DNA from 4 places in the Pseudomonas taetrolens genome. Region 2 is predicted to be linked to each of the others. Evidence: predicted binding sites of a transcription regulator. Region 2 holds the regulator's gene; each other region holds the start of a gene.
The links. Region 2 encodes sigma-54, which starts transcription at its own class of promoters, with help from an activator protein. Its sites were predicted from a motif close to ANTGGCATNNANNTTGCTNT; they were not measured.
Positions count from the first base shown of each region.

Region 1 (7,818 bases), 250 kb from region 2:
GTCCTCCGGGGCTCGGGCCTGCCTCATCAGAGCATTCAGGCCTTGCTCGACAAATATGCGCAAACAAAAAAAGGCATCCCGCCAGTTACCTGGCGAGGACACCTTTGTCCTTGTCCCGTTCTCTCGGGAAAACCGGCCTTCGTCGTTGAGGGCCGGGTTTTATGATTGATGAATCAGCTAATGCAGTGGTTGTGCCAAGTTGGCAGAAGCCCGTGTTTACAGGAAGGAGGGACTTTTTGAGGTGAGATGCAGTGCACTGATTAAACGCGCAGCGCCCGTTATTGGGGCGGCGCAGCGGCCTGGGATGAGTGAGCGCTTTTTCATGCGTGAAGCAGCCAATACAGCAGCGTCAGGTTGATCAGCAACGAAACCAGCGCCACCGTGCGCCAGACCTTCAGCGGCTCGCGCTCCAGCAAGGGCCTGGGGCGTATGTTCAGGCTCTGGCGTTCTCCCTGTTCCAGTTGCAGCAGCCATTCTTCGGCGGTTTCAAAGCGCTGGGCCGGGTCTGCTGCAACGCCGCGCTCCAGGCCATGGGCAATCCACTCCGGCAGGTCGGGTCGATAGCGACTGGCGCTGACCGGCACGCCAAAGCGGGGACGCTGGAAGGCTTCGATTTCACCGTAGGGATAATGCCCGGTCAGCAGGAAATACAAGGTTACCCCCACGGCGTACACGTCTTGCTGAGGGGTCGGCTTTTCGCCGCGAAAGGCTTCCGGGGCGATAAAACTGGGGGTACCGGGCAGAAGCGAGGGCTGATCTTCAGACAGCCCCGGGCACCAGGCGAGGCCGAAATCCAGCAGGCGCAACTCGCCGTCGTCACCCAACAGCAGGTTTTGCGGCTTGATGTCGCGGTGCAGAATTTGCCGCCGATGCATCAGGCCCACCGCCCGCAGCAGGCGTTCGGCCAGGTCCAGCCATTGCACCAGCGGCAGCGGCCCGCCCTTGGTGTGCAGGTCTTCCAGCGTCGCGCCGCTGTATTCACGCATCACGTAGTACAAATGCTGGCGCTGACTGGCGGCATGCACCTCCGGAAAATGCCGCCCGGCCATGCGCTTGAGAAACCACTCCTCCGAGAGCAACGCTTGCCCGGCCTGGTGATGGTCGTGCAAGTGGGCCGGCAGGGTTTTCAGCAGCCAGGGCTGTTGTTGCCCATCGTGTACCCGATAAAGCAGCGATTGCTGACTTTGGCCCAGCAGGCGCTCAACCTGCCAGCCTTCGAAGGACTGCCCCGGTTTAAGGGTCGGTGGCAGCGGCCATTGCTGCAGCTGGATCAGCGCATCGCCGATGTTGGTCTCGCCCAGGGTGTCGACCCGTACCAGCAGCGCGCTGGCATTGTCCTGGCTCCCGGCCAGGTGCGCGGCGGTGACCAGCGTCTGTGCCGCGCTCTGAAGATCGGGCTGGTCGCGCACAATGGCCGCGATGGCCGTATCGCCCAACACCGCCCATACGCCATCGCTGAGCAGCACAAAGGTTTCGCCCTGGCGCAACTCACCGTCGAGAAAGTCCAGCACCACGTGCTGGTCGAGCCCCAGCGCCCGCTTGAGCACATGCTGCATGCCCGGTTGTTCCCAGACATGATCTTCGCTCACCCGCTGCAAAGCATCGGCCTGCCAGCGATAGACCCGGCAGTCGCCGACATGGGCGAGGGTAAAGCGCCTGCCGCGCAGGACCAGCGCACTGACCGTGGTCAGCAGCGGTTGCCCGCCGCCGTTGGCCTGTAACCAGCGATTCTGCGCGAGCAGCAAGCGCTCCAGGGCCTGCGCGACACTCCAGGTTTCTGGCGTGGCGTAGTAGTCCAGTGCCAGGGCCTGCAAGGTCGAGCGCGCTGCCAAGCCACCATCGGCGCATTGGCTCACGCCATCGGCGATGGCGAACAGATACCCTTTGCTGGCTGCCAGCGCGGGGACCGGCGTGACCCCGCGCAACGCATCCTGATTCTCGTCGCGAGGGCCCGTAGCGCTGGCCTGGGCAAAGCTCAGTTGCAGGCTCATTGCGTGCTCACACCCGGGCGGCGGTCACGGCGGCCGAACCCCAGGTGGTTCTCCAGCGGCGCTTGACCCCGTGCAGACCAAACCACGCCAGGACGCCGAGGCTGGCAAACAGCCACAAGGCCAACTGATAGCTGCCCGTGCTTTGTTTGATCGCGCCCATGCCCGCCGCGAGGGCAAAGCCGCCGATACCGCCGGCCATACCGATCAAACCGGTCATGACACCGATTTCACGTCGAAAGCGCTGCGGTACCAGTTGGAACACTGCGCCGTTGCCTGCGCCCAAACCGAGCATGGTGCAGACGAACAGGGCCAGTGCTGCGTAAGAGCTGGGCAAGTTGAAACCGACCGCTGCGATGCTGATGGTGGCCACGGTGTACATGCCGAGCAAGGTCCGGATTCCGCCGAAACGATCGGCCAGTGCTCCGCCCAAAGGTCGCATCAGACTGCCGCCAAACACACAGGCGGCGGTGTAGTAGCCGGCGGTCACCGGGCTCAAGCCGTATTGGTCGTTGAAGTAGCCGGGCAGGGCGCTGGCCAGGCCGATAAAGCCACCGAAGGTCACGCTGTAGAAGAACATGAACCACCAACTGTCGCGGTCGCCCAAGGCTTTGAAGTAATCACCCATGGATTTGGCTTTGGGCCGCTCGGGTGCATTTTTCGCCAGAAAGGCGAACACGCCAATGCACAGAATCAGCGGGATCAGGGCAAAGCCGAACACGTTGCTCCAGCCATACATCGCGGCCAGCACCGGGGCCAGCAGGGCGGCGAACACCGTACCGGAGTTGCCGGCCCCCGCGATGCCCATGGCTTTGCCTTGATGCTGCGGCGGATACCATTGCGATGCCAGCGGCAACGCCACCGCAAACGACGCACCGGCCATCCCCAGGAACAGGCCCAGCAACAACGCGTGTTCGTAGGTGTGAATCCCGACCTTCCAGGCCACGAACAGCGCGCAGATGACGATGCTCTGGCCGATCAGCCCGGCGGTTTTCGGGGACAGGCGATCAGCCAGCAGGCCCATGACCAGACGCAGTATGGCCCCGGCCAGAATCGGCGTGGCCACCACCAGCCCACGTTGTTGAGTCGTCAGGTGCAGATCGGCAGCGATCTGTACGCCCAGCGGGCCCAGTAGATACCAGACCATAAAACTCAGGTCGAAATAGAGGAAGGCCGCGAACAACGTCGGGGTATGGCCGGATTTCCAGAAGCTTGAATTCATCGCGCACCTCAGCTGTAAAAATCTCGAGAAGGAGTCATGAGCTTGTGATGGTGCGCCGTGACGGCCGCGCCACCGGCCCCGGGCAAGGGGGCCAAAACGAAAAAACGCCGCAGCCTGATCCGCGAGGTGCGAATGAGGTGGGCGACGTCTTTGTCGTGGGTGGGGCAACCGCCGTTGGTTACCGGTGACGGTTACTTAGCGAGAACTGTGCCAACAGGTGAATAACCCAGGTTCGTGGAAACGCTGTAGAGACGCGGTTGCCAGTCAAGTAGCGCAGCCCTCGTACCATCGGACGCAGCCGCGCTCTGCGGGTCAGCGGTTACGGCCTCAACCAAGCAACTCGCTCATGGCGATGATCTGTTCGGCGACCTGAATCAGCTTTTGCTGGCGGCTCATGGCCTGGCGTCGCATCAAGGTGTAAGCCTCTTCTTCGTTACAGCGCTTCATTTTCATCAACATGCCTTTGGCCAGTTCAATGCGCTTGCGCTCGGCCAGTTGCAGGTCGCGGGCGTGCAGTTGTGCCCGCAGGTCCTGGTCGCTTTCAAAGCGCGCCATGGCCACGTCGAGGATCGGCTGCAGGCGTTGTGCATGAATCCCTTCGACGATGTAGGCGCTGACCCCGGACTTGATCGCCTGGCGCATCACGTCGGGATCATGTTCGTCGGTGAACATGACGATGGGCCGCGGCTGGTCGCGTGACACCAGCACCACTTGCTCCATCACATCACGGCCCGGTGACTCGGTATCGATCAGGATCACGTCCGGGCGCACCGTTTCGACGCGTGCGGGCAGGTCGATGATCAGCCCGGATTCGTCGATGACCTCAAAGCCGGCTTCAACCAGGGCGGCTTTGAGGCGCCCGACTTTCCTGGCGGTGTCGTTGATCAGCAGGATACGCAACATGTTTGCAGGCTCCTGTCAGTGGCTGGCCACGAGCGGCACGTTGTCGCTCATGGCGTGCAACGCGAAACTGCGGGCATAAGCGGCCGGGTCAGTGCCGTCCCAGACCTTGCCGTCGATCAACTGGCTGCTGCGCATGTCGTGTGTGCCGATGTTGACCCCGACGGCGCTTGCGGCGTCGCGGTAGAGCGCCAGTTGCTGGACCTGCCGGGCAACGCCGAGGTAGTCCGGGTCTTCGCGCAGCAAGCCCCAGCGCCGGAACTGGGTCATGAACCACATGCCATCGGACGCGTATGGCAGATTGACCTCGCCGTCGCCATGAAAGCGCAGGGCATGCGGGTCCTGCCACTGATGACCCAGGCCGTCCGTGTAATTGCCGAGCAAGCGCGGTTCGATGCAATCGAGCGGCGCATTCAGGTACTCGGGAGCCGTGAGCAATTGCGCGGCGCTGCGTCGGTTTTCGCTGCTTTGCTCGATGAAGCGGCTGGCCTCCAGAATCGCCATCACCAGCACCCGGGCGGTATTGGGGTATTGCTCAACGAAGGCGCGGGTGCAGCCAAGGACTTTTTCCGGGTGGTCTGGCCATAACGCCTGGGACGTGGCCAAGGTAAAGCCCATGTTGTGTTTCACCGCGCTCGCGGCCCACGGTTCGCCGACGCAGAAACCGTCAATTCGCCCGGCGTGCAGGTGCGCCACCATGTGTTGCGGCGGGACCACCACGCTGTCGACATCCTGCAGCGGATGGATGCCCTGGCTGGCCAGCCAGTAATACAGCCACATGGCGTGGGTGCCTGTGGGGAATGTCTGGGCAAAGGTCAGTTTTGAGCGAGTTTGGTGCACATGCCGTTCCAGTGCCTCAGGACAGGTCACGCCGCAGGCTTGCAAACCGTGGGAGAGGTTGATGCTTTGGCCGTTTTGATTCAGCCCCATCAACACCGCCATGTCAGTGGCGGCGACGCCGCCAATCCCCAGGTGCACGGCATAAATCAGACCGTAGAGGCTATGGGCGGCATCGAGCTGGCCGCTGACCAGATTGTCCCGCAGGCTGGCCCAGGATGACTGCCGCTTGAGGTTAAGGGTCAGGCCGAAGGGTTGGGCGAACCCTTGAGTGGCCGCAACCACCACTGACGCGCAGTCGCTCAGGGCCATAAAACCGAGGTTGATGGCTGATTTTTCCGGGGCATCGCTGCCGTTGACCCAGGCCAGGGGCCCTGCGCAGGGTTCGTTCATGTGGGCTGCACCTTCGATTAAAACGTACTGCCACGGTGCAAGGCACATGCCACCCGTTAACCAATCGAACCGTTCGACGGTGAACGTGTTCACGCGGGTTAAAAGTTATGAGCTTACAACTGAACATTGATAACGATTTATTCAGCTAAGTCAGGGCTTAGTTCTATCAGGCTGCTCGTATATCTTTATGTTAAATAGTGATTGGTAGACCCTGCTTTTATGCCTTTATGATCTGTCCACAACAACTCGTGAGGCAGGAGTGGGGCAATGACTATTCAAGTAAAACCCGTGGCGGGTCGAATTGGTGCACAACTTGAAGGCGTAAAACTGGGCGGGGATATCAGTGCCGAAACGTTCGAACTTATTAACCAGGCACTGTTAAAACACAAGGTCCTGTTCTTTCGTAATCAGCATCTGGATGACGCCGAACATGAAGCCTTCTCCCGGCGCTTTGGCGACCAGGTGCCTCATCCGACGGTACGTTCGGCCGAGCAGAGCACCGCGATCCTGCACCTGGACGCCAAGGAAACCCGGGCCAACTCCTGGCATACCGATGTGACCTTTGTGGCCAACTACCCGAAGATTTCCATCTTGCGCGGGGTGGTTATTCCTCCTTATGGCGGCGATACCGTGTGGGCCAATACGGCCTCGGCGTATGCCGACTTGCCTGAGCCGCTAAAACAACTGGCCGACAGTTTGCGCGCTTTGCATACCAATGTTTATGACTATGCAGCACCGCGCAATACCGATGAGTCGGGGCTCAAACGTTATCGCGAACAATTCACCGCACACGTGTATGAAACCGAACATCCTTTAGTTCGGGTACACCCGGAGTCGGGTGAAAGAAGTTTGCTGTTGGGACACTTCGTCAAAGAGATTCAGGGCGTCAGCCACAACGACTCAAAACTACTGATCCGTCTGTTCCACGACCGTATTACCCATGTGGATAACACCGTGCGCTGGCGTTGGCAGGAAGGTGACGTGGTGATCTGGGACAACCGCGCCACCCAGCACATTGCGATCAACGATTACGGCGATGCCCAGCGCATCGTACGCCGCACCACCATTGACGGCGATGTGCCTGTCGGCGTGGACGGTCGCCGGAGCCAGGCGCTCAAGCCGAGCCCGGACACCCGCTCGCCGAAAACCGAAGCTGACAAAAAACACCTCGCGGCCTGACAGACCGAACCTCATCGCACCCAGGAAGACGTGTATATGGCCTCATTCAAAAGTAAGCCCCTGTTTCGCAAAGGCCGTATCGCCGCCGTGCTGATGGCGGTTCTGGCAGCACCCTTAGTCCAGGCCGATGTCTTGCGCATCGGTGTCGCGACGGCTGGCGGCGGTGATCCGGTCACGTTCAGCGGCTCGTCTCTGGGCATCGTGCGTAACCAGCAGTTGTTGGAAAAAGCCTTCGCCGGCACCGGAACCGAGGTGCAATGGTTTTTCTTCAAGGGGGCTGGCCCGGCGGTGAACGAAGCCTTGTCCAATCAGCAGCTTGATTTTGCCTACCAGGGCGATCTGCCCGCAGTGGTCGGGCGCTCCAATGGCCTGGATACCAAACTGCTGGCGGCATTGGGCGTGCGCGCCAATCTTTATCTGGCCGTGCCCAAGGGCTCCGAGATCAAGAGCATCGATGACCTGAAAGGCAAAAAAGTCGCGGTTTTTCGTGGCACCAACGGCCATTTGGTCTCGATCAACCTGCTGGCGGAACACGGCCTGACCGAACGCGATATCAAGGTGATCAACCTCGATACCGGCAGCACCCAGGCCGCCCTGGTTTCCAATGGCGTGGATGCCGCCTTCGGCGGTCGCGAACTGTTCAAGCTGCGGGATAAAGGCCTGATCGACATCGTTTACGACAACCCGACCCAAGATGTGCGCTACACCCGTCAGACGGCATTGGTGGTGCGCGGAGCCTATGAAAAAGAACACCCGGCCAACGTACAAAAGGTCGTCGACACGTTGGTGGAGGCGGCGAAATGGACCTCGGAGGACAGCCATCTTGAGGCGGTGCTCACGGAGTGGGCCAAGAGCAATGAGCCTGTGGACTCGCTGCGTGCCGACCTGGCCGGAGTCAGCCTGCGGGACAAGGCTTCGCCTCTGATCGATAACTTCCTGCAGAGCCGCTATCAAGCGGTGGCAGAGCAGGCCAAGAAAGAAAAACTCATTCGCCGCCCCGTCAGTATCGATGGCTGGTTCGAGCCCGGCTATTTGCAGACCGCGCTCAAAGCCAAGGGACTTGAGGGCTACTGGACGGCCTACGGCCCGGATGGAAAACAGCCGACGGGCGATGCGCTCACCGCGGCAACCGGTAAGTAACGGCCTGATCCAGCTGGGGCGCGACTGTTTTTTGTAGCAACAAGAGGGATAAGCACATGGCCAGGGCACAGACTGTTACATCAGAACCGTACGCGGTGCCGGCGTTACCCAGAGACAACGTCAAGCGCTTGCCTCCGGCGCCGACTCGCCCGGTTCGCA
Region 1 covers NZ_LS483370.1:4,121,683-4,129,500, reverse strand. The annotation lists gene DQN55_RS19150 (bifunctional protein-serine/threonine kinase/phosphatase) at 321-1,991, opposite strand; gene DQN55_RS19145 (nitrate/nitrite transporter) at 1,999-3,210, opposite strand; gene DQN55_RS19140 (ANTAR domain-containing response regulator) at 3,538-4,113, opposite strand; gene DQN55_RS19135 (CmpA/NrtA family ABC transporter substrate-binding protein) at 4,129-5,340, opposite strand; gene DQN55_RS19130 (TauD/TfdA dioxygenase family protein) at 5,608-6,519, shown strand; gene DQN55_RS19125 (ABC transporter substrate-binding protein) at 6,556-7,659, shown strand; gene DQN55_RS19120 (ABC transporter permease) at 7,716-7,818, shown strand, end outside.
Region 1: the regulator sigma-54 is predicted to act here: its motif matches at 5,375-5,394, upstream of DQN55_RS19135 (CmpA/NrtA family ABC transporter substrate-binding protein).

Region 2 (7,818 bases):
CTTCACGCCTGGCAAAGACCTGTTTGCCTTGATTGGTTCACAGGACACCGCGGTGTCGGTCTCGGGGCAGCTCAAGGCCACGGCCGTGTCGTTGATGAAGATCGCCAACGACCTGCGCTGGATGAACTCCGGCCCGTTGGCAGGTCTGGGCGAAATCGAGCTCGAGGCCTTGCAGCCGGGCTCTTCCATCATGCCGGGCAAGGTCAATCCGGTGATTCCTGAAGCCACGGCGATGGTTGCAGCGCAGGTTATCGGTAATGACGCGGTCATTACCGTGGCCGGCCAGTCGGGCAACTTCGAGTTGAACGTGATGCTGCCGGTCATCGCCCAGAATCTGCTAAGCAGCATTGAGTTGCTGGCCAACGCCAGCCGTCTGCTGGCCGACAAAGCCATCAGCAGCTTCAAGGTCAACGAGGGAAAGCTCAAGGAGGCGTTGTCGCGCAATCCGATTCTGGTGACTGCGCTGAATCCGATCATTGGCTATCAAAAAGCCGCTGAAATTGCCAAGGCTGCCTATCAGCAAGGGCGCCCGGTGATTGATGTGGCCCAGGAATACACCGACCTGCCACGCAGCCAGCTTGAGGTTCTGCTGGATCCCGAGAAGCTGACAGCCGGCGGTATTTAACGCATCGACACTGCTTTGGAGGCGCACATGGAACACTGGAAACGCACGATCGAAAGAGCCAATCGCTGTTTCGCCGAGGGCGAGCTGGTTGATGCGCGAGAACATTACTTGCAGGCGCTTGCTTTGGCGCAGGTGCTGTTCGAACGCTGGAGTGATGCCGATGAAGCCGTCGCCGCGTGTGTGATTTCCCATCACAACCTGGCGGATCTGCACTTGCGCTTGAATCAGCCGGAGGAGAGTGTCGAGTACTTGTGTGCGATTCATCAGCGTTTGTTGCAGACCCTTCAGAACCCCCGACTGGCGCCGGCATTGCGTGAAGCAGCACTGCGCCAGAGCAGCAAAACCTATGTTGAATTGTTGAATTTCATCAGCGAGCACGGCGAATACCCGCGCACCAGTCTTTTGCTCAAACGCAACGTGGCACAGTCCTGCCACGAATTCTCAACGGTCAGTGGCCATCACCCGGGAGTCCATTGAAATGACTTACACCTTGCCAGTCTTGCCTTATGCCTATGACGCGCTTGAGCCGCATATCGATGCGCAGACCATGGAAATTCACTACACCAAGCATCATCAGACCTATATCAATAACCTCAATGCCGCTGTCGAAGGCACCGAGTGGGCGCAATGGCCTGTCGAGAAACTGGTCGCCAGTGTTCATCAGCTGCCCGAGCAACTGCGTGCCGCCGTGATCAATCAAGGTGGCGGGCATGCCAACCATTCGCTGTTTTGGGAGGTCATGAGCCCTGCGGGCGGAGGGCAGCCTGAAGGCGTATTGGCCAGGGCCATCGATGAGCAACTGGGTGGGCTGGAATCGTTCAAGGAGAACTTCACCAAGGCGGCCTTGACCCGTTTTGGCAGCGGCTGGGCATGGTTGTGCGTGACTCCGCAAAAAAAACTGGTGATCGAAAGCAGTGGCAACCAGGACAGTCCTCTGATGAACGGTAATACACCGATTCTGGGGTTGGATGTGTGGGAGCATGCCTACTATCTGCGCTATCAAAATCGTCGCCCCGAATACATCAATGCGTTCTACAGTGTGATCAATTGGCCAGAAGTGGCGCGTCGTTATCAGGCTGCGATGGCCTGAGCCAAGCCTACTCAAAAGGATTCAGGCGGATTATGGGCACGCAAATATTAGCGGTCGGCGGTGTACGGATGTTTCGTTATGCCCTGGGCTCGCTCTTGCTGTTGGCGGGCACGGCCTTGTTGGTTGCAAAGGGGCTGGTCTGGCTGGATCTTGAGCCGCGGATGTTGCGCGCGCTTCAGGGCGGTGCGCTCTGTGCGCTGGGAACGGCACTCGGGGCGGTACCGGTGCTGGTGATACGCAAAATGCCGATGGCTGTCAGCGATACGTTGCTGGGCTTCGGCGCGGGCGTCATGCTGGCTGCCACCGCCTTTTCGTTGATCGTTCCAGGCATTGCAGCCGCTGAAAATCTGGGGCTGTCATCCTGGGCCTCAAGCGGGCTGGTCAGTGCGGGTATCCAGCTGGGGGCGTTTTTTCTGTTCCTGGTGGATCTCAAGGTGTCCGGGGCCGGACCGCAAGGGTTGAGCAGTCGCCCGGGCGAACCTGTTATTGCCCCGCGTATCTGGTTGTTCGTGATTGCCATTGTGGCGCACAACATTCCGGAAGGTATGGCAGTCGGGGTTTCGGCGGGTGGCGGCATGCCTGATGCCGATAGCCTGGCCATGGGGATTGCGCTTCAGGATGTTCCGGAAGGGCTGGTGATCGCGTTGGTTCTGGCGGGCGCAGGGATGTCGCGGGTGAGGGCCTTCCTGGTGGGCGCGGCGTCAGGTCTGGTTGAGCCTGTGTTTGCGGTGCTGTGCGCATGGCTGGTAAACCTTGCCCAGGTGCTGTTGCCCTTGGGCCTGGCCCTGGCGGCAGGTGCTATGTTGCTGGTGGTGACTCAGGAGGTCATCCCTGAGTCGCGTCGCAACGGGCACGAAAAGCTGGCCAGTCTGGGGTTGTGTGTCGGGTTCTGTCTGATGATGGTGATGGACACTGCATTGGGGTAGGGGAAAGCCGGCTATATGATCTGAACCTGCACGGGCAATCGGACGACGTTCGATTGCTCGAGCAGATTTCAAAATCACTGCGATTCAGCCACTGCACGGGATCATCGCGAGCAAGCTCGCTCCTGCAGAGATCGTTTCAGTGATTACTCGCCTTCATCGAAGTAGTTGTTGATCAATGTCACCAGCGCTTCCAGCGCTTCCTGCTCTTGCTCACCTTCAGTCTTGAGATGAATGGTAGTCCCTTTGCCAGCAGCGAGCATCATCATTGCCATGATGCTCTTACCGTCGACCATGGATTCCGGCGAGCGGCCTGCCTGGATCTGGCAGGGGTATTTCCCGGCGATGCCCACGAACTTGGCGGATGCACGAGCATGCAAGCCCAGTTTGTTGATGATTTCTATTTCCAGAGCAGGCATCGCGGGTTAAATCCTTTCAAGTAAGGTCGCGGTGGCGAACCTGGACGTTCTTCAGAGTTTTTTGCAGGCACTTGCCGAGTCGTTCGGTCAGGTAGACAGAGCGGTGATGACCGCCCGTGCAGCCGATGCCAATGGTGACATAGGCGCGGTTGCTGGCGGCAAAACGCGGCAGCCACTTGAGCAGATAGCTGGAGATGTCCTGGAACATCTCTTCGACATCCGGTTGGGCTGCCAGGTAGTCGACGACGGGCTGGTCCAGCCCGGATTGTTCTCGCAGTTCGGGTTTCCAATACGGGTTGGGCAGGCACCGCACATCAAACACCAGGTCGGCGTCCACCGGCATCCCGCGCTTGAAGCCGAACGACTCCACCAAAAAGGCAGTACCGGCTTCTGGTTTGTTCAGCAGGCGCAACTTGATCGTGTCGCGCAACTGATACAGGTTGAGGTTGGTGGTGTTGATGGTGAGATCAGCAAGGTCGACAATCGGCCCCAGCAGTTGCGTCTCGTCGCGGATCGCTTCGGCCAAAGAGCGGCTGGCACTGCTCAGCGGGTGACGTCTGCGGGTTTCCGAGAACCGCTTGAACAAGGTTTCTTCGTCGGCATCCAGATACAGCACATCGCACTGGATATGCCGACTGCGCACCTCTTCAAGCAATTGCGGAAAACGCGATAAATGGCTCGGCAGGTTTCGCGCATCAATCGATACGGCCACCAGCGGCTGTGCCAGCTCGGTGTGAATCAGCGCACGCTCCGCCAGCTCCGGCAACAAGCCGGCAGGCAAGTTGTCGATGCAATAGAAACCGTTGTCTTCAAGGACGGCGAGGGCAGTGCTTTTACCGGAGCCGGAGCGTCCGCTGACAATAACTAAGCGCATGATTAATGACCGTTCTGTACGTCCAGAACAACCTGATACAGCGCTTCGTTGCTGGATGCGGCGCGCAGCTTCTCGCGCACGTCTTTACGATCGAGCATGCTGGCGATCTGCCGGAGCAGTTCCAGATGTGCATCGGTTGCCGCTTCAGGTACCAGCAAAACGAAGAGCAGGTCGACCGGCGCGCCATCGATGGCGTCGAAATCTATAGGGGCGTCGAGGTGCAGCAAGGCGCTGACTGGCGACTTGCAGCCCTTGAGGCGGCAATGGGGGATTGCAATTCCGTTACCAAAACCGGTGGAGCCGAGTTTTTCACGGGCAATAAGGCTCTCGAAAACATCCTGCATTTCGAGATCAGGCACTTCGCGACTGATCAGGTTGGCAATTTGTTCGAGTGCGCGCTTTTTACTGCCGCCCGGCGCGTTCACGAGGGAACGGCCGGGGGTCAGGATATTTTCAAGTCGAATCATGGGTAGGGAGTATTAACGACCGGTCGCGCCCTGGAGCAGGCTTTGGGTCTTTTCCTTATGCTTTTTCAGTTGGCGATCAAGCTTGTCAGTGAGCAGGTCAATTGCCGCATACATGTCGTCATGCTCGGCATTGGCAACGACTTCCCCTCCATGGATATGCAGAGTGGCTTCGATTTTCTGTTTCAGTTTTTCGACCGCCATCGTCACCTGTACGTTGGTAATCTTGTCGAAGTGGCGTTCCAGTCGGTCGAGTTTTTCGCCGATGTAAGCGCGCAGCGGTTCGGTGACTTCCAGTTGGTGTCCACTGATGTTGACTTGCATACAGTTTCTCCTTTTGATGCCATTGCATAAAGTGGCAGGCTGAGCAGCCTGCCACTGAAACGCTGTAACCCGTGGCTTACATCAAACGCTTGCGTTCGCTCGAAGGCGCGATTCCCAGGGATTCGCGATACTTGGCGACGGTGCGACGGGCGACCTGAATACCTTGTGCCTCCAGTAAACCAGCGATCTTGCTGTCACTCAACGGCTTTTTCTGATTTTCAGCGGCAACCAGTTTTTTGATGATGGCACGGATCGCGGTGGACGAGCATTCGCCGCCTTCGGAAGTGCTGACATGGCTGGAGAAAAAGTACTTCAACTCATAAATACCGCGCGGGGTATGCATGAATTTTTGTGTGGTAACCCGAGAGATCGTGGATTCGTGCATGCCTACGGCTTCGGCAATGTCATGCAGCACCAAAGGCTTCATGGCCTCGTCGCCGTACTCCAGGAAGCCGCGCTGATGTTCGACGATTTGGGTCGCCACTTTCATCAGGGTTTCGTTGCGGCTCTGCAGGCTTTTGATGAACCAGCGTGCTTCCTGTAGTTGATTGCGCATAAACGTGTTGTCGGCACTGGTGTCGGCACGGCGGACGAAACCGGCATATTGCGGGTTGACGCGCAAGCGTGGCACGGACTCCTGGTTGAGCTCCACCAGCCAGCGTTCGTTATCTTTGCGCACGATAACGTCAGGTACCACGTACTCGGCTTCGCTGGACTCGATTTGTGAGCCCGGGCGCGGATTAAGGCTTTGTACCAGCTCGATGACCTGGCGCAGCTCGTCTTCCTTGAGCTTCATGCGACGCATCAACTGGCTGTAGTCGCGAGCGCCGAGCAGGTCGATGTAGTCGGTGACCAGGCGCTTGGCTTCGTTCAGCCAAGGTGTTTTGGCAGGCAGCTGACGCAATTGCAGCAGCAGGCATTCGCCTAGGCTGCGTGCACCGATACCGGCGGGTTCGAATTGCTGGATGCGGTGCAGGACAGCTTCGATTTCATCGAGCTCGATGTCCAGCTCCGGGTCGAACGCTTCGAGGATTTCTTCGAGTGTTTCGTCGAGATAGCCCTGGTTGTTGATGCAGTCGATGAGCGTCACACCGATCAGTCGGTCAGTGTCGGACATCGGTACAAGGTTCAATTGCCACAGCAAGTGGCTCTGCAGGCTTTCACCGGCAGAGGTGCGGGTGGTGAAGTCCCACTCGTCATCGTCATTGCTTGGCAGGCTGCTGGCGCTGGTCTGATAAACGTCTTCCCAGGCGGTGTCGACAGGCAGCTCGTTGGGAATGCGGTCATTCCATTCGCCTTCCTCGAGGTTGTCCACGGTAGGGGCGGATTCCTGGTAGGAAGGCTCCTGAATATCGTTGTTGGGTTTTTGCTCGATGTTGTCGGCCATAGGGTCCGAATTGTCGAAGTCTTCGCCTTCTTCCTGGCGTTCGAGCATCGGATTGGATTCCAGGGCCTCCTGGATTTCCTGTTGCAGGTCCAGGGTCGACAATTGGAGCAGGCGTATGGCTTGTTGCAGCTGAGGTGTCATTGTCAGCTGCTGGCCCATTCTCAGGACTAGCGATGGTTTCATGGCAGGGGCTTTACACCTTATTCGCCGGCGCACATGGCGCCATCCACTACAAGGGCGCGGAAGCGCCAAACATAAGCAAATTATATGCCTGAAACCGCTGTGTTTGCCTAGGGGCGTTCTTAATTAGTTTCCGTTGCCCCGGGAAACGGCTGAGCGCTTGTGGAATAAAACGTCGTTGGATGTTTTATTTGTCAGCGCTCCAGGAGTTTCCACCATTCCTGCGATTACAGGCGGAACTCGTGACCGAGGTAAACTTCTCTCACCAATTCGTTGGCAAGAATCGTTTCAGCATCACCTTCAGCGATCAATTGACCGTCGTTGACGATATACGCAGTTTCGCAGATGTCGAGGGTTTCACGGACGTTGTGATCGGTGATCAGCACGCCAATACCCTTGGCCTTCAGATGATGGATGATTTGCTTGATGTCACCTACGGAAATGGGGTCAACGCCTGCAAAGGGTTCATCGAGCAGGATGAACTTGGGGGCAGTGGCCAGTGCGCGGGCAATTTCGACCCGGCGGCGTTCGCCCCCAGACAGGCTCATGCCCAGGTTTTCGCGGATGTGGTTGATGTGGAATTCCTGCAGCAGGCTTTCCAGTTCCTGGCGACGACCTGCCTTGTCCAGCTCCTTGCGCGTTTCGAGGATTGCCATGATGTTGTCGGCAACCGACAGCTTGCGAAAGATCGAAGCTTCCTGCGGCAAGTAACCGATACCGGCACGTGCGCGACCGTGCATGGGTTGATGGCTGACGTCGAGGTCGTCGATCAGCACGCGACCCTGATCGGCCTGGACCAGGCCGACAATCATGTAGAAACACGTGGTCTTGCCCGCACCGTTAGGACCGAGCAAGCCGACGATTTGCCCGCTGTCGATCGACAGGCTGACATCTCGTACCACCTGGCGGCTCTTGTAGCTTTTAGCCAAATGCTGGGCTTTCAGAGTTGCCATTACTGGGCCTTCTGTTGGTCGGTTTTTTTCTTCGGCTGGATCACCATGTCGATGCGCGGACGTGGAGCGGTGACGCTGCTGCCATTGGCGCGACCGGCATTGGCGACCTGTTTCACCGTGTCGTAGACGATTTTCTCGCCTTCGGTGGTGTTGCCGTCGTTAATGACCTTGGCCCTGTCGATCAGCACGATGCGGTTTTGCGGCGCATGGTACTGAATGGTCACGGCATACGCCTGAACCGGTTTGGGATCAGATTCTTTTTGCAGCTGCTCGAAGTAGGCAAGATTGCCCACCGACGTCACTACGTCAATTTCTCCCGCCGCGTTGCGGGTGATAGTGACGGTGTTGCCGGTGATTTTCATCGAGCCCTGAGTGATGATCACATCACCCTTGTAGGTAGCGACGCCTTGTTTGTCATCCAGCTGTGCTTCATTGGCCTGGATGCGGATAGGCTGTTCGTTATCGTTCGGCAGAGCCCAGGCGCTCGCGCTTCCCAGTGCTGCGCTCAGGCTGAGCAATAAAGGGAGGGTTTTAACGAGACTCATACTGTCCTCTTACGTTGGACAGCAGGTCCATCCT
Region 2 covers NZ_LS483370.1:3,874,298-3,882,115, reverse strand. The annotation lists gene DQN55_RS18025 (class II fumarate hydratase) at 1-625, shown strand, start outside; gene DQN55_RS18020 (hypothetical protein) at 653-1,102, shown strand; gene DQN55_RS18015 (superoxide dismutase) at 1,104-1,715, shown strand; gene DQN55_RS18010 (ZIP family metal transporter) at 1,748-2,641, shown strand; gene DQN55_RS18005 (HPr family phosphocarrier protein) at 2,785-3,057, opposite strand; gene rapZ (RNase adapter RapZ) at 3,074-3,931, opposite strand; gene ptsN (PTS IIA-like nitrogen regulatory protein PtsN) at 3,934-4,398, opposite strand; gene hpf (ribosome hibernation-promoting factor, HPF/YfiA family) at 4,411-4,719, opposite strand; gene DQN55_RS17985 (RNA polymerase factor sigma-54) at 4,796-6,289, opposite strand; gene lptB (LPS export ABC transporter ATP-binding protein) at 6,514-7,239, opposite strand; gene lptA (lipopolysaccharide transport periplasmic protein LptA) at 7,239-7,784, opposite strand; gene lptC (LPS export ABC transporter periplasmic protein LptC) at 7,771-7,818, opposite strand, start outside.

Region 3 (7,818 bases), 1.0 Mb from region 2:
ACTACCTCAATCGCGAAGGCCTGTGCGATCACGACCCGGCCAACGGTCTGGCGCCGCCCAAGGGTGAACGACGCCTGCCCAAGACCCTCGACACCGACCGTGCCTTGCAATTGCTGGAGGGCGCGGTCGAAGATGACTTTCTGGCCCAGCGAGACCAGGCCATCCTGGAGCTTTTTTATTCGTCGGGGCTGCGACTGTCGGAACTGACCGGGCTCAATCTGGATCAGCTGGATTTGGCTGACGGGCTGGTTCAGGTGCTCGGCAAGGGCAGTAAAACCCGCGTATTACCGGTGGGTAAAAAGGCCCGTGAAGCGTTGCAGGCGTGGTTGCCTTTACGGGCACTGGCTAACCCTGAGGATGACGCCGTGTTCGTCAGCCAGCGCGGCAGGCGTCTTGGCGCACGGGCAATTCAGTTGCGGGTCAAGGCCGCAGGTGAGCGCGAGCTGGGACAAAATCTGCATCCGCACATGCTGCGTCATTCATTTGCCAGTCATTTGCTGGAGTCCTCCCAGGACTTGCGGGCGGTACAAGAGCTACTCGGGCATGCGGACATCAAAACCACGCAAATCTATACTCATCTGGATTTCCAGCATTTGGCATCGGTCTACGACAGCGCCCATCCACGGGCCAAACGCAGTAAGGGCAGTGAATGACGATCAAGCTGATTACCTTCGACCTCGATGACACGCTATGGGACACCGCGCCGGTGATCGCCAGCGCCGAGTCCGCGTTGCACGAGTGGTTGACCCATAACGCACCACAATTGGGCGTTATTGAACCCGGGCTTTTTCAGACGGTTCGCGAGCAGGTTTTGCGCGAAGAGCCGCAGCTCAAGCACCGAATCAGTGCATTGCGTCGCCGGGTGCTGTTCCGGGCCCTGCACGGTGTGGGCTATGGGAATGCGGCAACGTTGGCGGATCAGGCGTTTGAAGTGTTTATCGAGGCTCGGCACGCGCTGCAGGTGTTCCCGCAGGCGGAGCCGACACTTGACGCTCTGGCCCGGGATTACGCCTTGGGCGTCGTGACCAATGGCAATGCCGATGTGCGGCGGATCGGGTTGGGTCACCATTTCGCGTTCGTGTTGTGCGCCGAAGACATTGGCATTGCCAAGCCGGATGCACGGCTGTTTCACGAAGCGTTGTTACGCGGAGGAGTGACGGCGGATATGGCTGTGCATGTGGGCGATCACCCGGGTGACGATATCGCCGGGGCGCAGCAAGCCGGTTTGCGTGCCATCTGGTTCAACCCTGGCGGCAAGCACTGGGACGGCGCAACCCCTCCAGATGCCGAAATTGGCTGTTTGAGCGAGTTGCCGGCAGTATTGAAACGTCTGTAGCCCTGATGCGGGCGACTACAGCCACCTGCAAAAAAGCCCGCAGCGACGGCGGGCTTTTTCTTTCAAGCGGACAATCGACCCTTAGATAGGGCGGCTGCCGTACTTGTTGTCAGGCTTCTTGGGTGGGTCTGCCACCACATTGGCCTCGACTTCCTGCACCTTGCCGCCCTTGGACAGAAACTCTTCCATGGCACGGGCCAGAGCATCACGCTCTTTGTTTTTGGCTTCTACGCTTGGCAGGTCATCAACCGAGACTGCGGCTTTCGATTTGCCCTTGGCCACAGGGGCCGGCGTATCGTCGCCACTGTCATCATCGTCAGCCACATCATCGGCAGCGGCCTCAAGACCTTCTTCAGTCTCGTCTTCGTCGCCTACTTCGAGGTCATCATTTTCCAGATCGTCGTCGCTCATGTTCTACCCCATGACTTACGTAAAGCAGATTAGTTATAGACCAGCTGCGCCAACTGTCGACCGCCGCTGGTGAAAAAGTAGCCTTGGGTAAACCGCGGCTCACGCCTCCTCATCGGTGAGGGTGAAGAGGGCTTTACGGACACCGCCGCAAGCACGGTGTTCGTTCACATAAACACGTTGCCGGGAGCCTGGTGCCAGTTGTTCTGGCACTCGGCCCGCTGGCCTTGAAAGCGTCGGGAGGTCATCCTCGCCTTCGTCTTGCCCGGGCGCAGTTTTTTGCCCTTCGGCGCGCATTCTAGCGTGCTGAATAAAAAAGCAAAGCGGCTAATAGTCGAGTTGTGTTGTAAGTGTTCATCTCACAAACAGGTGTGCGCCTGATATTCCCTTGAAGATGTGGGAAAAACCATTTTATTGCTGTGAGTGATGCCGCACTTCAGTCAAAAAAATACCCGGCAAGCCGGGTATTTTTTCTGCAGGAAAATTACAAGTTGTAGCCACGCTCATTGTGTTCTGCCAAGTCGAGGCCGACCGCCTCAACCTCTTCAGCCACACGCAGGCCCATCACGGCATCCAGCACCTTGAGAATGACGTAGGTCACGATCCCGGTATAGACCACGGTGAAGGCTACGCCTTTGAACTGAATCCAGACCTGGGTGGCGATATCGGTCACTTCGCCAAAGCCACCCAATACCGGCGCTGCGAATACGCCGGTGAGGATCGCCCCGACAATACCGCCGACGCCGTGAACACCGAAGGCATCCAGCGAGTCGTCATAACCCAGCTTGCGCTTGAGGCTGGTGGCGCAGAAGAAGCAGATCACACCAGAGGCCAAGCCGATCACGATCGCGCCCATCGGGCCGACAGTACCTGCGGCCGGTGTAATTGCAACCAGACCGGCGACGACACCCGAGGCGATGCCCAGCGCGCTGGGTTTACCGTGGGTAATCCACTCGGCAAACATCCAGCCCAGCGCGGCAGCAGCTGTCGCGATCTGGGTAACCAGCATCGCCATGCCTGCAGTGCCGTTAGCGGCTGCTGCGGAGCCTGCGTTGAAGCCGAACCAGCCAATCCACAGCATGGCGGCGCCGATCAGGGTGTAACCCAGGTTGTGCGGAGCCATTGGGGTGGTCGGGTAGCCTTTACGCTTGCCGAGCACGATGCACGCCACCAGCCCTGCAATACCGGCGTTGATGTGCACCACGGTGCCACCTGCGAAGTCGAGTACACCCCAGTCCCACAACAGACCGCCGTCACCGCTCCAGACCATATGCGCAATCGGCGCATACACCAGGGTGAACCAGATACCCATGAAGATCAGCATGGCCGAGAACTTCATGCGCTCAGCGAACGCACCGACGATCAGTGCCGGGGTAATGATGGCGAAAGTCATCTGGAAGGTAATGAATACCGCTTCAGGGAACAGCGCCGTGGCGGAGGTCAGGCTGTCGGGGGTGACGCCGTTGAGAAATATCTTGGAGAACCCGCCGATGAACGAGTTGAAGTTGGTGACGCCCTGCTCCATCCCGGTGGTGTCGAACGCGATGCTGTAGCCATAAATGACCCACAGGATGCTGATCAGGCCGGTAATGGCGAAGCACTGCATCATGACCGAAAGAATATTTTTGGAGCGAACCATGCCGCCGTAAAACAGTGCCAGGCCGGGAATGGTCATGAACAGCACTAATGCCGTTGCAGTCAGCATCCAGGCAGTGTCGCCGGAATTCAGGACTGGAGCAGCCACTTCGTCGGCGGCCATGGCCAGGCCAGGCATTACGACAGACAACAGGGCTCCGAGCCCTGCGAATTTACGCAGAGTCATAGTGTTTTCTCCTGGGGCGTTGGGGTTTGGCGGCTTAGATTGCGTCGGTATCGGTTTCGCCGGTACGGATGCGAATTGCCTGTTCCAGATTGACCACGAAAATCTTGCCGTCACCAATTTTGCCGGTGTTGGCGGCCTTGGTTATCGCCTCGATAACCCGGTCAAGGTCTTTGTCGTCGATGGCGACATCAATCTTCACCTTTGGCAGAAAATCGACCACGTACTCCGCGCCGCGATACAGTTCGGTGTGACCCTTCTGTCTGCCGAAGCCTTTAACCTCAGTAACGGTAATGCCCTGCACGCCGATTTCAGACAGCGACTCGCGCACGTCATCTAACTTGAATGGCTTAATAATGGCGGTGACTAGCTTCATGAAACTTCTCCCGAAATAGTGGACTTGCCCCAGGAAAACAAACCCGGCTCAAGTCTAAGCGCAGTGCCTGGCTTTGTAACGCGTCGTCAGCCTTCTGCAGGCAGCACGACGTGTATAAATCGCTGGTGACGAAAACACTCCTTGAACCACTTGCCGCACTGCTTTCGTCACAGCTACCGCATCAGTGCATGAGTCTCAGGCAACTAAGCAGAAACCTTGCCATGTCTGGGAAAGCCAGCAATTACAGCAAGTTATCCGCAGTTGATGGCTTTTAGCCTGATTTTGAAGGCTATTTGTGCACATAAACGGTGCATGGTTTGCGGGCGGCACGCCCAAAAAACGTGCGCGGGCAGGCGATAAATGGGCCCTGACACTGCGTGATACACTCCTGCCATCAGTTTTCAGGACCTTAACCATGCTCGCGCCCAAAGATCTTCTCGACACCCTGAGTGGCCACGCTTCACGTTTGTTCAGTGGGGAAACTCCGCTGCCGCGCAACGAAATAGAAAGCCAGTTCAAAGCCTTGCTGCAAAGTGGCTTCAGCAAACTGGACCTGGTGAGCCGTGAGGAATTCGACAGCCAAATGGTCGTCCTAGCCCGCACCCGTGCCCGCCTCGAAAGCCTTGAAGCCAAAGTGGCAGAACTGGAAGCCCGGATGTTGCCGCCGACCGAGTAATGCTCAACCGCGGTGCGTTTCTCTAAACAAGGATGTTTTTATATGTTGGTCATGAACCGCTTGGTGCCCGAGATGATTGTCTCGGACCTGGCGCGCAGCCTGCAGTTTTACTGCGGGGTACTTGGCTTTGGTATTGAATACCAGCGGCCCGAGCATCTATTCGCCTTTCTCTCCTTTCATGGCAGCCAGTTGATGCTGGAGCAGGACGATCTTGAAGAGTCCGCCTGGCGTGTCGGCCCGCTCGAAGCGCCCTTTGGTCAAGGCATGAACCTATCGATCAAATGCCCAGACGCCCAAACCCTGATCACCCGTCTTGAAGCCGCCGGACACCGCCTGCGCAAACCGCTGGAAGAGTGCTGGTATCGCAGTAACGACCTGCAGTTTGGCGAGCGAAACTTCCTGGTGCCCGATCCTGATGGCTACTTGCTGCGCTTTGCCGAAGATCTGAGAACGAAAGCCTTGTAGTCGTCACGTGAGTAGCCGTTTGGCAGACGATCGAGCACACATTCCGTATCCATTCCCGCCCTGCTCTTTGATCCTGATTCGCGCACCATGTCTTTTTGCGAACTCAAGGAATGAGTCATGTCGCTGGCTATCGTTTACAGCCGTGCCCAAGTGGGCGTCGAAGCTCCCTGTGTCACGGTCGAGGCGCATCTGGCCAATGGCCTACCGGCGCTGACACTGGTCGGGCTGCCTGAAACCGCGGTCAAGGAAAGCAAGGATCGTGTGCGCAGTGCGATTCTCAATTCCGGGCTGGATTTCCCTGCCCGGCGCATTACCCTCAACCTGGCACCTGCCGATCTGCCCAAGGATGGCGGGCGCTTTGATCTGGCTATTGCACTGGGCATTTTGGCGGCCAGCGGGCAATTACCCGCACCGGCGCTGGTACACGTGGAATGTTTGGGTGAGCTGGCATTGTCGGGGGCCATCAAGCCAGTCCAGGGTGTATTGCCGGCTGCCTTGGCCGCGCGATCGGCAGGTCGGGCCCTGGTGGTGCCGCTGGCGAATGCGGAAGAAGCCTGTCTGGCGTCCGGATTGACCGTCATCGCAGCCGAGCATTTATTGCAGGTCGTGGCGCACTTTGCAGGCCGTGGGGCGATTGAGCCTTATGCAGCCAGTGGTTTGTTGCATGTGAGCCAACCTTATCCGGACCTGAGCGATGTACAAGGTCAGCTCTCGGCCAAGCGGGCGTTATTGGTCGCGGCAGCGGGCAGCCACAATGTACTGTTCACCGGCCCGCCCGGTACGGGTAAAACCCTGTTGGCCAGCCGCCTGCCGGGGTTATTGCCACCGCTCAACGAGCAAGAGGCGCTGGAGGTGGCAGCCATCCAGTCGGTGGCCAGTCATGTGCCCTTGAGTTGCTGGCCGAAGCGTCCGTTCAGGCAGCCGCACCACTCAGCGTCCGGCCCGGCGCTGGTAGGAGGCGGCTCAAAACCGCAGCCGGGGGAAATCACTCTCGCCCATCATGGCGTGTTGTTTCTTGATGAGCTGCCCGAGTTTGATCGCAAAGTGCTGGAAGTCTTAAGAGAGCCCCTGGAGTCCGGGTTTATCGTGATTGCCCGCGCCCGGGACCGGATGCGCTTCCCGGCGCGCTTCCAGCTGGTCGCTGCGATGAACCCCTGCCCTTGCGGTTACTTGGGCGAACCCACCGGACGTTGCCGTTGCACCCCGGAGCAGATCCAGCGCTACCGCAACAAACTCTCCGGCCCCCTGCTCGACCGCATCGACCTGCACCTCACCGTGGCCCGTGAAACCACCGCACTCAACCCCCCGCTCGCCTCTGGCGACACCACCGCCAACGCCGCCGCGTTAGTGGCAAAGGCACGTGAACGGCAGTTGCAACGCCAAGGGTGCGCCAATGCCTTCCTCGATCTACCGGGTGTGCGAACCCAGTGTGGTCTGAGCGAAGTGGACAACACCTGGCTGGAGACCGCTTGCGAGCGCATGACCTTGTCACTTCGGGCGGCGCATCGGTTGCTGAAAGTGGCGCGCACATTGGCGGACCTGGAACAGGTGGAATGCATTGAGCGCAAACACCTGGCGGAAGCGTTGCAGTACCGGCCGGTGAGTGGGTGATGGGTGTGGAATATGTTTGTTATTTGTAAGAAATGTCTTTTGGTGGGATGAGGTGATTCTTTTATATAAGTAGTACTCGCAGTAATTGTGGTAAATGAAAGTTTTGGAGGTGGGAAGGCATAACCAAGGGCAGGTATAGTGTGGTGGATTTATTGGGGGTGTGGGCAGTCATGTTTATATTAGGCTTAGTACCCGAGCTGGGGTGTATTTAATAGTGCTGGCGACCAGCGTGTTTTATACAGCACCTATTGTTTTTTGGATTGACCGTTTTATGCCGGTTGGTGGGGGTACAATTTTTGCTGTTAGAACGATTGCATTTGTTGTGCTTGCGCTCGTGATTTATTACTGCTTGATGCCGGTGATGCGCAAGCTATTACCGCAACGTGAGAAAAAATCATTGGCAGGATGGCGGCTGTGGGTGAATTAAGTGCAATAAATACTTGTTGCGCAGAATGTTTTAATGGGTTCGGAGATTTTCAAAGAATTTTTCTTGGGTGTATGTATGGACTTAAAAAACAAGCTGTCCGTAGCAGGTATGTATTTGGCTGTTTTGGCTGGCGCTATGACCTTTTCGGTGATTATTGTGTGGTGCCTTGCACAATTAATTCCCATAGACGTAGGTCCTAGACGTATTTTACTTGGAGTGGTTTATTCGGTGGTAGCAACATGGGCTGTGCTTTTTTATGCTCCACGATTACGTAAGTTTTGGTAGTGGCCCAAGCGTTTTATTCGGGAGGCTCTTCTTGCTTCATTGATTGTATCGTGTAGATGTTAACGATAATTTCAAAGGTTAAGGCTGGTTTGCTCATTTGTCTGAATGCACGCGTGTAATTTATGAGGTCTTGTCTGAATAATTGGAACGAATTTGGTTTACGTACCAGCCACGCCAGTCCGCCCACTGACAAGCCTAAGTCATTAATGCCATATAAAATGTTTCCTTCGTGGACCCCGCCCATGGTGTCTTGGTAGATTTTTCTCAAAGGTCCTGTGGTGCTACTCATGCTCGACCCGTTATGAATGTTTCCAGCTCCCTCGTATATATTGTTCAAGCCGTGGCTGACGTAGAGGCCCCCCAGAGGAACTGCAACTCCAGAAGATCCCCAGCTTATGCCAACCCCCGTGCCAAC
Region 3 covers NZ_LS483370.1:60,382-68,199, forward strand. The annotation lists gene xerC (tyrosine recombinase XerC) at 1-653, shown strand, start outside; gene DQN55_RS00295 (HAD family hydrolase) at 650-1,336, shown strand; gene sutA (transcriptional regulator SutA) at 1,418-1,747, opposite strand; gene DQN55_RS00305 (ammonium transporter) at 2,229-3,566, opposite strand; gene glnK (P-II family nitrogen regulator) at 3,601-3,939, opposite strand; gene DQN55_RS00315 (accessory factor UbiK family protein) at 4,355-4,615, shown strand; gene DQN55_RS00320 (bleomycin resistance protein) at 4,658-5,080, shown strand; gene DQN55_RS00325 (YifB family Mg chelatase-like AAA ATPase) at 5,198-6,691, shown strand; gene DQN55_RS22235 (ATP synthase subunit B family protein) at 6,906-7,118, shown strand; gene DQN55_RS00330 (DUF4225 domain-containing protein) at 7,417-7,818, opposite strand, start outside.
Region 3: the regulator sigma-54 is predicted to act here: its motif matches at 4,144-4,163, upstream of glnK (P-II family nitrogen regulator).

Region 4 (7,818 bases), 2.3 Mb from region 2:
GCCTGGCGGATCTCCTTGACCCCGGCCAATACCGCCGAAACCGTCTCAAAGTGCGCATCCGAGACTTCAGCCAGCAACCGCGCCAGGGTGGTTTTACCCACCCCCGGCGGGCCCCAGAAGATCATCGAATGCAGCGCACCCTGCTCCAGCGCTTCGCGCAAGGGCTTACCGCGAGCGAGCAGGTGTTCCTGACCGACATACTCATCCAGGTTGGCTGCGCGCAGACGGGCAGCCAGCGGTTGAGCGATCGGGGCACTTCGAAACAAATCCATGGGCAGCGTTTCAAACCTCTTGTTCCAGGATTACTCCTGGATGACGTCAGCCCCTTTCGGGATCTCGAACTTGAATTTTGAGGCTGGGATCGGCTTGTTGACCTCAACCCCGTTGAACAGAATGTTGGTGCGCTGTCCTACGCTGTCGATCAGTTGCATGTCGTTGATCTTGCCGCCGCGAAACGACAGACGCAGGGAGTCGAACAAGGTGTCCTTGGTTTTCGGCTTGAGGGTGAAGTCCATCACGTCACCGGCCTGTTTTGAGGTGATGTCAAAACTTTCACTGATCTTCGACACATCACCGGACAGCAGCAGGGCCGGGGTCTGGGTCAGACGCTGATCCAGCTTCTTGATAGTGGCCTGTTCCAGGTCCGGGTCCCAGAGCGTCACTTTCTGCCCGTCGGATATCATCGTCTGCTCTTGCGGAGCATCGGTGTGCCAGTAGAACAGGCCCGGACGCTTGACCGCCATCTCACCGGCGGTTTCCTGCAGCTGGGTGCCGCTGCCATCCAGCGTCAGCTGGGAGAAACGCGCAGTGATGGTGTCCGACTGCCCGAGCAATTGGCCAAGACGCTTCACACTGTCAGCGTCAGCGTGGGCCGAAAGCGAAGAAAAAGCCAATACCGGTAGCAAAAGCAGGCTGGCAAAACGCATGGAATTCCTCATTGATTAGTGCAAGGCCGCTTGCGGATTTTCCGCAGGCCGGTCAATCGCGTACAGGGGCTGGCGCCAGCACTTCGCGGGAGCCATTGGTGTTCATCGAGGTCACAACCCCGGCCATTTCCATGGACTCGATCATACGGGCCGCACGGTTGTAGCCGATTTTCAGTTTGCGCTGTACGGCAGAAATTGAAGCACGGCGGCTCTCAAGGACGAACTGCACGGCCTCGTCATAGAGCGCATCGGTTTCAGCGTCATCGCCGCCTTCGCTGCTGCCACCGTCAAACCCGCTGCCAGGTTCTTCGACGCCAGCCAGGATGTCATCGTTGTAATCCGGGCTGCCGCGCAACTTCCAGGCTTCAACGACGCGGTGAACTTCTTCATCGGAAACGAACGCGCCGTGAACACGAATCGGCAAGCTGGTACCTGGCGGCATGTAGAGCATGTCACCATGCCCCAGCAGTTGCTCCGCGCCACCCTGGTCGATGATGGTGCGCGAGTCGATCTTGCTCGAAACCTGAAACGCCATACGGGTCGGGATGTTGGCCTTGATCAGGCCGGTGATGACATCCACCGACGGACGCTGGGTGGCCAGGATCAAGTGAATGCCTGCGGCACGGGCTTTCTGGGCAATACGGGCGATCAGCTCTTCAACCTTCTTGCCAACGATCATCATCATGTCGGCAAATTCGTCGACCACCACCACGATGGTCGGCAACTTGGTCAACAGCGGCGCTTCGTCGTGAATGCTTTCTCGCTTGTACAACGGATCGGTCAACGGCTCGCCTGCCGCTTCAGCCTCTTTGATCTTCTGGTTGAAGCCGGCGAGGTTACGCACGCCCATCTTGGCCATCAACTTGTAGCGACGCTCCATCTCGGCCACGCTCCAGCGCAAGGCGTTCGCGGCGTCTTTCATGTCCGTTACCACCGGGCACAGCAGGTGCGGAATGCCTTCGTAGATCGACAGCTCAAGCATTTTCGGGTCGATCATGATCAGCTTGGCGTCTTCCGGGCCCGACTTGAACAGGATCGACAGGATCATGGCGTTCACACCCACCGACTTACCGGAACCGGTTGTACCGGCCACCAGCAAGTGCGGCATTTTCGCCAGATCGGTAATCACCGGCTTGCCACCGATGTCATGCCCCAACGCCAGGGTCACAGGGGACTTGGCATCATCAAACTCCGGGGTCGACAAGACTTCGGAGAACCGTACGATCTGACGGTCCTCGTTAGGGATCTCGATCCCCACCGTGGTCTTGCCCGGAATCACTTCAACCACCCGCACACTGGTCACGGCCAGCGAACGGGCAAGGTCTTTGGCCAAGTTGGCAATACGGCTGACCTTGACCCCGGCTGCAGGTTGAATCTCGTAACGGGTGATCACCGGCCCCGGGTGAATCGAATCGACCGACACCTCGACCCCAAACTCCTTGAGCTTGATTTCAAGCAGGTGGCCAACGGCCGCCAGGGATTCAGGGGAATAGTTGAGCTGTTTCTTCTCGGCCGGGTCAAGAATCGAGATTGGGGGCAGCGTACCTTCCACCGCGCTGTCGACGAACAACGGGGCCTGCTTTTCTTTCTGCACACGCTTGCTTGGCTCGGGGGCTTTGGCAGGTGCGGGCGCAATCACAGCCGGCACGTGTTTTTCGCGCTCGGACATATGTTTGGTCAGCGCCTGCTCGCGTTCGATCAAGCGTTCCTTGGCCTTGGCTTGCTCACGCTTGTCGGAGACGCTCGGCGCAACCACTTCATTGACCCGGCTGTCGGCTTCACGCAATTGAGCCACCAGTTGCTTGCGCTCGTTACGGTCCGCCCACCAGCGATTGGCAGCCCCCTGGATCAGCTCAAACAGGTCCAGGGTGATCTTGCCGGTCACGTCCATCACCTTGAACCATGACAGGTCAGTAAATACCGTCAGGCCAAACAGGAACAATGCAATCAGCAGCAAAGTGCTGCCCTGGACGTTCAACGCGTTCTTGGCCAGATCTCCCAGGCTCTCGCCCAAGGCCCCCCCGGCACCTGCGGGCAGGCCCGCCGCCGAGTGGAAGTGCAGATGAGCCAGGGCCGCGCCCGAGAGCACCAGAAACAGCAGCCCGACCAGGCGCCACGAGAACAGCCAGCCGCTCCACTGCCACGGCTGATGCCGCTCACGAAAAATCTGGTAAGCCTTGACCGCCAGCAACAACGGGAAGATGTAGGCGAAATAACCCAGCACCATGAACAGGATGTCAGCGCTGTAGGAGCCTGCCGGCCCGCCGAAGTTCTGTACATCCACTACGCGGCTGTTATGACTCCAGCCGGGATCGTCCTTGCCGTAGGTCAGCAGGGCCATCATCAAAAACAGACATAAGGCCCCAATAGCGATCAATGCACCTTCCTTGAGCCGGTAGTGCAATTGCTGACGCCAGAGAGGAACTGCTTTGGGTGCTGCTGTGGATTTCTTCAAAACGCGTCTTTTCCTGCGCCTGTGGCGCGCCCAACTATTGATTGACTGCAAAATACTGCTCGCATCGAGCAGGTGACAAGTTCAGACATGAAACTGGACTAGCCTTGCACACGGCCTTGTATGATTACCTGCAACTGCATGACCAGCCCGCCATGCAACCCAGTGAATTCTGTGCAGTTTAGAACAGCTCAAACAAGCGGGCCATTGTACGGGTTTAAGCCGTGGATGCCATGCCGCCGCCAGGGACGCTGACATTTACCGTCCATAGGCCTGAGAGGCGCTAATTTGAGCATGCATTGCCTTTTGTGACAAAGACTTATACCACTGTCAAAACCGACGTTGCATTTAACTGGCAGATCGACTGAGACCACACCCGTGCGACAGAGTTGCAGCCGCCCTCCCCTACTTCAGTAAGACTGATTGCCATGCTGACCTGGTTAAAACGCGACACCCTCACCTTCCCGCCCTTGAACAAGGCCATGCGCGAGCCCAATGGACTGTTGGCGGCAGGCGGCGACCTGTCGGCCGACCGGTTGATCCAGGCCTATCGCCACGGCTGCTTCCCGTGGTTTTCCGAAGGCCAGCCGATCCTCTGGTGGTCACCGGACCCGCGTACCGTGCTGTTCCCCGAAGAACTTCACGTTTCGCGCAGCCTGGGCAAGCTATTGCGCCAACAGCGCTATGACGTGAGCTTTGACCGCGACTTCGCGACCGTCATACGAGCGTGCGCAGCGCCCCGCGCCCATGCGGATGGCACATGGATCACCGATGACATGCAAGCGGCCTACATCGAGCTTCATGCACGGGGCCACGCCCATTCGGTTGAAGTATGGGACAACGGCGAACTGGTGGGCGGCCTGTATGGCCTGGCAATGGGCCAGCTGTTTTTCGGTGAATCCATGTTCAGCCGCGCCGATAACGCCTCGAAATTCGGGTTTGCGACGCTGGTCAAGCAACTCCAGGCCTGGGGATTCGTCCTGATTGACTGCCAAATGCCCACCGACCACCTGCAAAGCCTGGGCGCCCGCTCTATTGCCCGCAACCAGTTCGCCGAGTATCTGCGCAATCATCTGGATCAGCCTGCAACTGCTCAATGGGTTTTGTAGGCGAGTTCTGTACGCTGGCTTACACTTAATTCAAAGATTTTCCGAGGGCCAATCATGACCGAGCTGGCGCGCTTGAAGTTTTATGCCACTCAACCTCACGTTTGCAGCTACCTGCCCGACGAACAGGCCACCACGCTGTTCCTCGATCCCAGCCAGCCGATGGATGTGCAGGTCTACGCCGACTTGTCCGAAATGGGCTTTCGGCGCAGTGGCGACCATCTTTATCGGCCGCATTGCCTGAAGTGCGACGCCTGCACGCCTGCGCGCATTCCTGTGGCGCTATTTACCCCCAATCGTCAGCAAAAACGTATTTTCAAGCGCAATGCCGACTTACAGGTACAAGCCAAAAAACCCGGCTTCAGCGAAGAGCATTTTGACCTTTACAAACGCTATATCGAGCAGCGGCATGCCGATGGCGACATGTTTCCACCGAGCCGCGATCAATTTTCGACCTTCCTGGTACGCGACCTGCCGTTCTCGACCTTTTACGAGTTCCGCCTTGGCCCACGCTTGCTCGCCGTCGCTGTCACCGATGTGCTACCCAACGGTTTATCGGCGGTCTACACCTTTTACGAACCCACCGAAGAACGCCGCAGTCTGGGTCGCTACGGGATTCTCTGGCAAATCGCCGAAACCCGGCGACTGGGGCTGGACGCGCTCTATCTGGGGTACTGGATCAAAAACTGCAAAAAGATGAATTACAAGACCGAATATCGGCCCATTGAGCTGCTCATCAATCAGAGATGGAGCACTCTTAACTGAACCCTTGGCTTAAACCCCATTTTTCGGGCACAATGCACGCCGCTTTTGCCTGGCGCAGTTGCACCGGGCCATTCATTGGACACCGAGGGCTTTACTGCATGTCGAAAGAAGACAGCTTCGAAATGGAAGGCACTGTCGTCGACACCCTGCCCAACACCATGTTTCGCGTGGAGTTGGAAAATGGGCACGTCGTAACCGCGCATATTTCCGGCAAGATGCGCAAGAACTACATTCGTATTCTTACCGGTGACAAAGTGCGCGTCGAGCTGACGCCCTATGACTTGAGCAAAGGGCGTATTACTTACCGCGCTCGCTAAGCAAGTCAATACAAAACGCCCGGCTCTGCCGGGCGTTTTTGTTTGTCTGCGATTTGTGTACCCGTGGTAGCGAGCCCGCTCGCGAAGCAAGCGAGGCGATCTTTTGGAAAAACCACTGCGCTGCCTTCGCGAGCAGGCTCGCCCCCACAAGGATGGCTTAATATATAAATCTTGAGCCGCTGTCACTATTTTGTCTTATTAGTTATAGATCTAACTCAAACTTCCACACCCTTCAAACTACCTGAACCGATGCTGTACCGGACACACTTTCCGGGCTTTAAAGTTGACGGACCACCGCCCAGTGAGTAGATTGCACAGGCCGGTCATTCAGGCCGCCTATAAACTTCACAAAAGAAGCCAATGGACACAGTATCTAGACGCTGTCCGGTCACCGTGTATACGGAGTACCGGACGCCTAACCCAGACATTGACGGGACTCGCCTGCACGGCGAGGTCAACTGCGCTAGAGCCTGACGCTCCAACGTAACGACCTCACCGGCATCAGTCCGGTCACGAGGTGTGTTATGACCTTTAAAACCCATGTTCTACCCGGCGTTCGCGCCTTTACCTCCAGCATGCGCGTAAAACTGTCCCGCGAGCCCACCTATGCTCGCTCGGCAAAATCACCTTTTTCCACAGCCGTTCCCGGCAATAAACCAGCGCACCGCCAGGTGCATTGGCGCGTCAGCCCGGCCACAGGCCAACTGGAACAGCGCTGGAGCATGGCCGACTCTCAGGACCCGCAGAGTCGCTTCTTGCGCTGATTTTAAATCAATTAATAACACCTGTTAGTTAACTGGAGCTCCTTATGGAAGACGCCAGTAGTTACCCGCTGCGCGAGTATTAATTACCTCGTAGCAGCGGGCATTTGAAGCGCACTTAACACTTCAATTAAACCGATTGCGAAGTTTGCGACTCGGCCTGCATTGGCGCGCCTTTAAAAAGGTAAACCACTGTTAGTCGGGTCAAGAGTTGGCGACAGGAGTACTCATCATGAGCGCCGTAAAAAACACTAAAGTTCGAGACAAGAACAGCGCCAGCGACAACAGCAAACTGTCCATGCGTGCCGCACGGGAAGCACAAAACGGCCTCAGCGCCACCCTGGCCAATGTGCGCACAACAACCACCGGCCTGACCGAACAGGACGCCGCAGAACGCCTGAAGGACGACGGCTACAACGAGGTGGCCCATGACAAGCCGCCTCACGCCTTCGTTCAGTTCATGCTGGCCCTGCATAACCCATTCATTTATGTACTTCTGACCCTGGGCGTTATCAGCTTTTTCACCGACTATTGGCTGCCGGAGCGCGATGGCGAAGAAGGCGACCTGACCAAAGTCATCATCATTGGCTTGATGGTCGGCCTCAGCAGCTTGCTGCGCTTCTGGCAAGAACACCGCTCTGCGAAGTCTGCCGAGGCACTCAAGGCCATGGTCCGCACCACCGCTACCGTTGTTCGGCGAGACAAGACCAGCGGAAAAACCTCGGTGCACGAAGTGCCGATGCGCGAACTAGTCGCCGGCGATATCGTCTGGCTATCCGCTGGCGACATGATTCCGGCAGACGTTCGCCTGATCGAATCCCGGGACCTGTTTATCAGCCAGGCCGTGCTCACTGGCGAAGCCTTGCCCGTAGAGAAATACGACACCCTGGGAGATGTTGCACAAAAGTCCGCCTCCAGTACCGCCGCAGACCAGAGCAACCTGCTGGACCTGCCCAACATCTGCTTCATGGGCACCAACGTGGTCAGCGGCACGGCCCGGGCCGTGGTGGTGGCCACCGGTCCGCGCACCTACTTCGGCTCGCTGGCCAAGGCCATCGTCGGCTCTCGCACGCAAACCGCGTTCGACCGCGGGGTCAACAGCGTCAGCTGGCTGCTGATCCGCTTCATGCTGGTCATGGTGCCCATCGTGTTTTTCCTCAATGGGTTCTCAAAGGGCGATTGGGGCGATGCCTTCCTGTTTGCCCTGGCGGTGGCCGTAGGCCTGACCCCTGAAATGCTGCCCATGATTGTCAGCGCTAACCTGGCCAAGGGCGCTAACGCCATGGCCAAGCGCAAAGTCGTGGTCAAGCGCCTGAATGCGATTCAGAACTTGGGCTCGATGGATGTGCTGTGCACCGACAAGACCGGCACGCTGACCCAGGACCACATCATCCTTGAGCACCATGTCGATTCCACCGGCAAACGCGACGAGTCGGTGCTGGCCCTAGCCTGGCTCAACAGCCATCACCAGAGCGGCATACGCAACCTGAT
Region 4 covers NZ_LS483370.1:1,585,475-1,593,292, reverse strand. The annotation lists gene DQN55_RS07630 (replication-associated recombination protein A) at 1-272, opposite strand, end outside; gene lolA (outer membrane lipoprotein periplasmic chaperone LolA) at 303-926, opposite strand; gene DQN55_RS07620 (DNA translocase FtsK) at 979-3,423, opposite strand; gene aat (leucyl/phenylalanyl-tRNA--protein transferase) at 3,807-4,487, shown strand; gene DQN55_RS07610 (arginyltransferase) at 4,542-5,249, shown strand; gene infA (translation initiation factor IF-1) at 5,348-5,566, shown strand; gene DQN55_RS07600 (hypothetical protein) at 6,091-6,330, shown strand; gene mgtA (magnesium-translocating P-type ATPase) at 6,560-7,818, shown strand, end outside.
Region 4: the regulator sigma-54 is predicted to act here: its motif matches at 3,688-3,707, upstream of DQN55_RS07620 (DNA translocase FtsK).